DNA from 2 places in the Desulfosporosinus sp. genome. Region 2 is predicted to be linked to the other one. Evidence: riboswitches for the same ligand, from Rfam matches in the RefSeq annotation. Region 2 holds a riboswitch; the other holds the start of a gene.

Region 1 (3,414 bases), on a different contig from region 2:
AGGTAAACCAACAAAATGATAACCATCAAGCTTTAGCAACACTTGGGGAACTCTTAGGGATCCCATGTCCCAGCCGCATAGAAGCTTTTGATATTTCAAACATTGCAGGGACTCATACCGTTGCCGGTATGGTACAATTCGTCGAAGGTAAACCTCAGCGCAGAGGATATCGTAAGTTTAAAATACAACCGATGGAGACATTTGATGATACTGCTGCCATGAAACAAGTTGTTCGGCGCAGATATGCAAGGCTAGTTTCGGAGAAAGAACTTCTTCCAAATCTAATTTTAGTTGACGGTGGTAAGGGGCAAATCAAAGCAGCTTTAATGGCTTTAAAGGAATTAAACCTAGTAATTCCAGTTGCTGGAATGGTTAAAAATGACCGTCATCAAACTCATGGGCTTATCGATCAGTCTGGGACTCAGGTCCCTTTAACTAGAAACCATCCTACATTCTTTCTGCTCAATAGAATTCAGGACGAAGTCCATCGTTTTGCCATTACCTTTCATAGACAACAGCGGGCAAAAAATATGACCCTCTCTGCCCTTGATAACATCTCAGGTATCGGACCAAAACGCAAACAGAGCCTATTACGTCACTTTTCATCCCTTGAGGACATTCAGCAAGCAAGTATTGAGGAGCTTCAAGCAGCCGGACTGCCTCAAAACGCTGCTACGACCATCCATGAATACTTTTGTACAAATTCTTTAAAGGAAGACCATAAGGGGGGACTCCGTTGATCCTAAACTACCGAGTGGAATTATGTCGTAAGTGTTACTTCAAACGAACTCGCAATTGCTCATTAACGGATTATTATATTCATAATTCGTCATACTCCATAACTAAACCAGGCGGCGAATGTATAAAATTCAAACCAATCCCCTGGTTACCGCTGCCCTGAAAATAAGTTTAGGTTAATGTCATCCTGAGCGATAGCGAAGAATCTAGATCCTTCAGTCGTGCCTCCTTCAGGATGACACTGCCCTTGAGTTGCTGCCGCAAAGCGACATAGGGGTCTGATAGTAACAAAAAGTACAGCAAGAACTCTAAAAAGTCCATGCTGTACTTTTTTCTTCAAATAGGTTCAGCCATAATAAATACCCGTCCTAGTTAACGCGACGAGCGCCAAGATAACGATTTGCATAATAGCTATCACTAAGGCTTGTAGTACGAACGCCGCTATTGGATGCATGAATAAATTTACCACCGCCGACATAAATGCCAACGTGTGACGCTCCCTTAGCATAGGTCGTAAAGAATACTAAATCACCTGTTTGTAGTTGGTCCTTCTTAACACTTGACCCCACATTAAATTGCTCTTGAGATGTCCTCGGCAAGGAAATACCTGAGCCCTTAAAGACATATTGAGTATATCCCGAACAATCAAAGCCTCTCTTGCTGGTTCCTCCATAGACGTAAGCTACACCTTGAAGGCTTTGAGCATTATCTACAAGGGTAGAGCTGCTTGAACGAGATATTTGTGGCTTTGGTGTGGGAGTGGCTTTTGCCTTTGGCTTGGGTGCAACTGCAGTTGCGACTTGAATTGGTTTTGTAATGCTCTTAGTAGGTTGTTCTTTTTTCTGGGTTTGGACCTTTATTGTAGGTTCAGCTACTATTTTTGCAACAGCGACTGGATTTGGAACTGATTCTTCAGGTGTGGCTGTATTTTCCACACTTATCTTCGTTTCTACAGGGTTAGGGATCCATTGCATTTGCTTGCGCACCGTTTGAGTATAAGTTTCCTTGGCCGAAATAGTAGAAGCTGTCAGCAAAGGCTTCAACGCGGTCTCACTTTTTGTTGAATTAATCTCATTTGAAGCTAATGCCGGTAAGCTACTAGCTAAAAGCAGGCCTGCTAAAGAAACGCTTCCCAACCACTTTCGTGTAGATGAGAAAACTACCAAGGATTTGTCCACCTTTCTTAGCTTACGAGGTTAGTTGACGGATTCGGGCAGTAGGTGTTAGCCCTACACGTGAAAGGCAACGTGATTCACCCCAAAATAATCCCCCGCTCCAAAGGATAGGCTTTGGATTCAGCTCTTACTATAAATAATAATATTCGAGACAAACAGAAAATGTCCTGCATTTTAGTTAAGGTAATTAATCCCTTTATATAAGAAAATCCCCATTTTTACGAGGATTATCACACCTAAAATCCTTCTAGGGGTAAGAACCTGCACCCTCTTTTATATTGCTATGGGGTTGTCCACTCAAAACCCCTATAACAGTGTATCCTTATTTGGACGATACATTCATCCATTATATTCCTCAGAGACCATTTCTATCCTCTTCTTGATGTCCAAAGCCACAGCATTAGGCTCCATTTATCTCATAAAGTTATAAGTATTAAATTGGCATTCATATAGAGGTGGCCGGTTAAATAATAAAAAAGACCTCCTTAAAAAGAGGTCTTTTCCCTAAATCACAATAAAATTGATTAGTTTGTGAGACTGATAATCGGCGCTGGTATTCGCCCTCCACGGCGAACAAACATGTTTGAAGAATAGGGATGGATGGCAATGACTGGTGCTCCTCCTAAAAGCCCTCCGAATTCTACCCGATCTCCAGCCTTCTTACCGATTGCAGGGATCACTCGAACGGCAGTTGTTTTCTTATTAATCATCCCTATTGCTGCTTCATCCGCAATGATAGCCGAAATCGTTTCTGAACTTACGTCACCTGGCAAGGCAATCATATCTAGACCAACAGAACAAACACAAGTCATGGCTTCCAACTTATCCAGGGTCAATGCTCCTTCTTCGACAGCCCTTACCATTCCTGCATCCTCTGAAACAGGAATAAAAGCTCCACTCAACCCTCCAACATGAGACGAAGCCATCGCTCCTCCCTTTTTAACGGCATCATTGAGTAAAGCCAAGGCTGCTGTAGTACCATGTGTACCGCATCGTTCAAGTCCCATATTCTCAAGTATTTCGGCAACACTGTCTCCTATAGCAGGTGTTGGTGCCAAGGAAAGGTCTACAATTCCGAAAGGAACACTTAAGGACTTCGAGGCAGCACGCCCTATTAACTCACCCATACGGGTTATTTTGAAAGAGGTTTGTTTAATCAGATTAGAAAGCTCGCTAAAATCTGCTTCTGGATATTCTTTGACAACCTTTGCTACAACTCCTGGCCCACTTACACCGACATTGATAACACAATCCGGTTCTCCTACGCCGTGAAAAGCCCCTGCCATGAAAGGATTATCCTCTGGTGCATTACAGAAGACCACTAGTTTTGCAGCCGCTATACCATCACTGTCTGCAGTAAGTTGTGCCGATTCTAGAATCACTTTACCCATTTTAAGAACTGCATCCATGTTGATTCCTGCTTTAGTAGATCCAATATTCACGGACGAACAAACAAATTCCGTTTCACTTAGAGCTTGTGGGATAGAGTCAATAAGTGCCC
Region 2 (3,414 bases):
TATTTAAAAATAAGTCAAGGATTGTTAAAAGGGATTAATGCAGTTGGAGTACCAGCCGAATTAGTAGCCCATGCAAATTCCTCCCACACGGGAACAGCAGCCTGTTTTGACGCTCCTTCGTGGTACGAACTAGTGGTAGAGGGAAAGAAGCTTGTAGGAAGTGCCCAGATGCGCAGAGACGGAATGCTTTTGCAACATGGCTCAATTATCTTGCATTTTGATACGGAACTTCTATTTAGGCTCTTAAAGCTTCCAAACGAAGAAGTCCGTCAGCGTCTGATTAAGAGCTTTAAGGCCAAAGCTTGCGCCCTAGATGAAGTATGGATGCGGCCAGTGACGATTGATGAGTTAGAAAGAGAACTATGTTTAGGATTTGAAGAGATTATGGGTATAAAACTTGTACCTTCGGTTTTGACTGAGGAAGAGAAACTAAAGTCGGAACAGTTGGTCGAAAAATACAACTCACAGGAGTGGACAATGAAACGCTAAAGTGATGTACATTATTGACTGCACTGCTCAAGGGACAATAACCATTAGTGGTCCCGCTAATATTTCCGGTAAAGTGGTCAGTTAAAAAAAGACAAAGAGCAACAGCATTGGCTGTTGCTCTTTGTATAGTATTCTTCTTCTCTAGTATCTGCGTGCTCCAAGATAACGGGAGGAGTAAAAGCTATCATTTAGGCTAGATGTTTTAACACCGCTGCCAGGGTTACTGGCGTGAACAAAATTTCCACCACCGATATAAATCCCGACATGAGAAGCGCCTTTAGCATAGGTGGAAAAGAAGACTAAATCGCCTGATTGAAGGTTGTTTTTGCTTACTGCAGTACCCGAGGCGAATTGTGCATAAGATGTACGAGGAAGGGATATCCCTGAGCCCGAGTAGACATATTTAGTGAAACCCGAACAATCAAAACCATTTTTTGTTGTTCCACCAAACACATAGGACGTACCTTGCAAGCTAAGTGCCCTATTTATTAATGATGAAGAGCCGCCGCTGCTTCCACGCGAGACACCATAAGCTACAGTTACAGGCTGACTACTGGGCCCTTTAGCAACGACCTGATTGACAGGTGCTTTCACGATTTTTTCATCTAATACTTGTTTGGTAACATCAATACCATTCTTTTGTACATAGGAATAAGTAACTAATTTTGAGCCATTACTTCCTTGTTCAATGACTTTTGTTTGTCCAACTCTTAAACTCTTATCAGTTTTTGTGACGACATCATAGGGGATTGTTTCTGAACCTGAATATGTTCCCTCACTTACGACTGTAAGATAAGGAGTAGTTGAAACAAGTTTGATAATTTGGCCAGGCTGCAATTTGGTATCTTCGTTCGCTCCTGGATTTCCAGCCAATACTTCATCCGTTAACATGTCGTTTTTACGGGCTATAAGCCACCAAGAATCATTGGCCTGGACAGTATATTCCTTGGTTGCTATTTTACCGTTCATTAACATTTTGTAAGTGTCATCAAACTTTTTCATTTCTTCTGGTTTAACTTCTGTCACTTCGATACTAACCTCTTCGGCAAAATTAACGGAAGTCACCTTATTTTCATCACTTGGTTTTACATAATACTCTTCATAATCTTTAAGAACTTTCTCGGCATCTTCTTTGCTAGGTAAGAATGCTATAACTGACCCATTCACCTCTAACTTATAACCCTCAAGATAAAACTTTAATTTTTCTTGTAATGTATCTTCACTTAAAGTTGATTCATTATAGACGTCTGATTTAACCCTAACACGTTCATAGTCAATTTGGTCATGGGTCCTAGCAGTCAGTCCAAACGGCTCACCTTGTTGTTTCAGGATTGTTTCAACAAGAGTTTTCCCAGAATTGACATTTTGAACTAAACCAATTTGTTGACCGTTAATCATAACTGCAGCCGCAGAAGTGGTTGTCGACAGATAATAGGTAAGCCCACCAGTAAGCATAATTGTAATCGATAAGGTGCCGATTACCCGGGGTGATTTCCAGGAAATTTTTTGCTTATTGTGAAAGAAGTTATTAATATCCTTAACTCGGATTAACACGGTGTCTTTTAACCGCGACAGTACTGGAGACAAATGCATATTTTCTAACCTTTCTTAGCTTACGAGGTTAGTTGACGGATTCGGGCAACAAGGTGTAAGCCCTATGCGTATGGTACGCGATTCACCCCAAAAAAATATCCCCCGTTCTAGGTGGCCTAGATTCAGCTTTTATTATTATCAACGTTAGATATTCGACATAATATGCAAATGTCCTCTAAAATAAATGAATGAAATATATGGAATTTGGGGATTTGAACAGATACAATCTTATGAAGTAGGGATCATTCAATTGGAAGGATTTTTAAGAAAGATGTTGAAGTGTGGTACTACGAAGGACGAATATGCAGAGTGAGAAATAGCATGTAAGGGGAAGAGTGTCTTATGGAACCATCGCTCATAATTATCGGCGGTGGCGTCGCGGGTCTTACAGCTGGGTGCTATGCTAGAATGAATGGTAAAATTACCGTTCATAATAAATTCTATGACCCCCATGCTGCACCCAAAGGGAAGAGCGCTATAACAGTTTTTTAGATTCCGATTACCGTTGGTGGAAAGAAGTCGCTTCCAGTCCTGACCGCTATAGAATGGAAAAGGAACGTTGTGGCAAGAAGGTAATCGACATCATCTCTCGTTACCATGTTGGCTTTAGGGATAGAGTAGAAGTTATTGATGTTACCACGCCTTTGACGCGTGAGAGATATACTGGGAATTGGATGGGTGCTATGCAGGGACGTAAACCCAATGCCAATATAATAAAGGCGCTCCTACAAATATATGGCTGGTCAATGGGTAGAGGTTTGGGGGGGAATAACCACAGCAGCTCAATCAGGTAGAAAAGCATCAAGCAATGTGAAACATGATGGTAAGCAATTTATCGCCACGAAAGCAAGTTATAGAATATGTAGTGGAGATAGAAAGGGGAATTTGGGTGAGAAAATTGCCAAAGATTGATAAAGACGTAAAGATACTACTTGATATGATTTATGCACCGATGTATACCAAAATATTGTTAGCAGCTATTGAGCTAGACTTGTTTTCAGAACTGGAAGAAAACAAAACTTATAATGATGTCGCGGTACGACTTGGATTGCACCCAAAGAATACCTCATACTTATTGGATTCACTAACAGCCATGGGATTGCTGAAAAAAAGTGATGAATTCTATGATAATACTGCACTGTCAAAAAAATATCTGGTAAGAAGCCAGGAAATGTTTATTGGAGAGCACCTTAAAGTCACCTGCATGACTACCGGTTTTGAGGATATTGAAATCGTAAAACTTGTAAAGGAAGGTCCAAATAGCAAATGTGGGAACAGGGAGGAAAACGATGTATCTGAGTTGTTCGGTGACTACACCGAATTGGTGAAAGG

What was found. Region 2 has a riboswitch for cyclic di-AMP ahead of HGJ98_RS18320 (NlpC/P60 family protein). Riboswitches for the same ligand answer to the same signal wherever they lie in the genome.
Region 1: another riboswitch for cyclic di-AMP. It lies ahead of HGJ98_RS05275 (C40 family peptidase); the one in region 2 lies ahead of HGJ98_RS18320 (NlpC/P60 family protein).

The regions. Positions count from the first base shown of each region.
Region 1 covers NZ_JABZFS010000022.1:4,617-8,030, reverse strand. The annotation lists gene uvrC (excinuclease ABC subunit UvrC) at 1-740, shown strand, start outside; gene HGJ98_RS05280 (hypothetical protein) at 887-1,078, opposite strand; gene HGJ98_RS05275 (C40 family peptidase) at 1,107-1,904, opposite strand; cyclic di-AMP (ydaO/yuaA leader) riboswitch at 1,909-2,049, opposite strand; gene HGJ98_RS05270 (PFL family protein) at 2,438-3,414, opposite strand, start outside.
Region 2 covers NZ_JABZFS010000077.1:5,276-8,689, reverse strand. The annotation lists gene HGJ98_RS18325 (biotin/lipoate A/B protein ligase family protein) at 1-489, shown strand, start outside; gene HGJ98_RS18320 (NlpC/P60 family protein) at 631-2,082, opposite strand; cyclic di-AMP (ydaO/yuaA leader) riboswitch at 2,084-2,220, opposite strand; gene HGJ98_RS18315 (hypothetical protein) at 2,267-2,395, shown strand; gene HGJ98_RS18310 (hypothetical protein) at 2,425-2,574, shown strand; gene HGJ98_RS18305 (hypothetical protein) at 2,628-2,876, shown strand; gene HGJ98_RS18300 (methyltransferase) at 2,903-3,414, shown strand, end outside.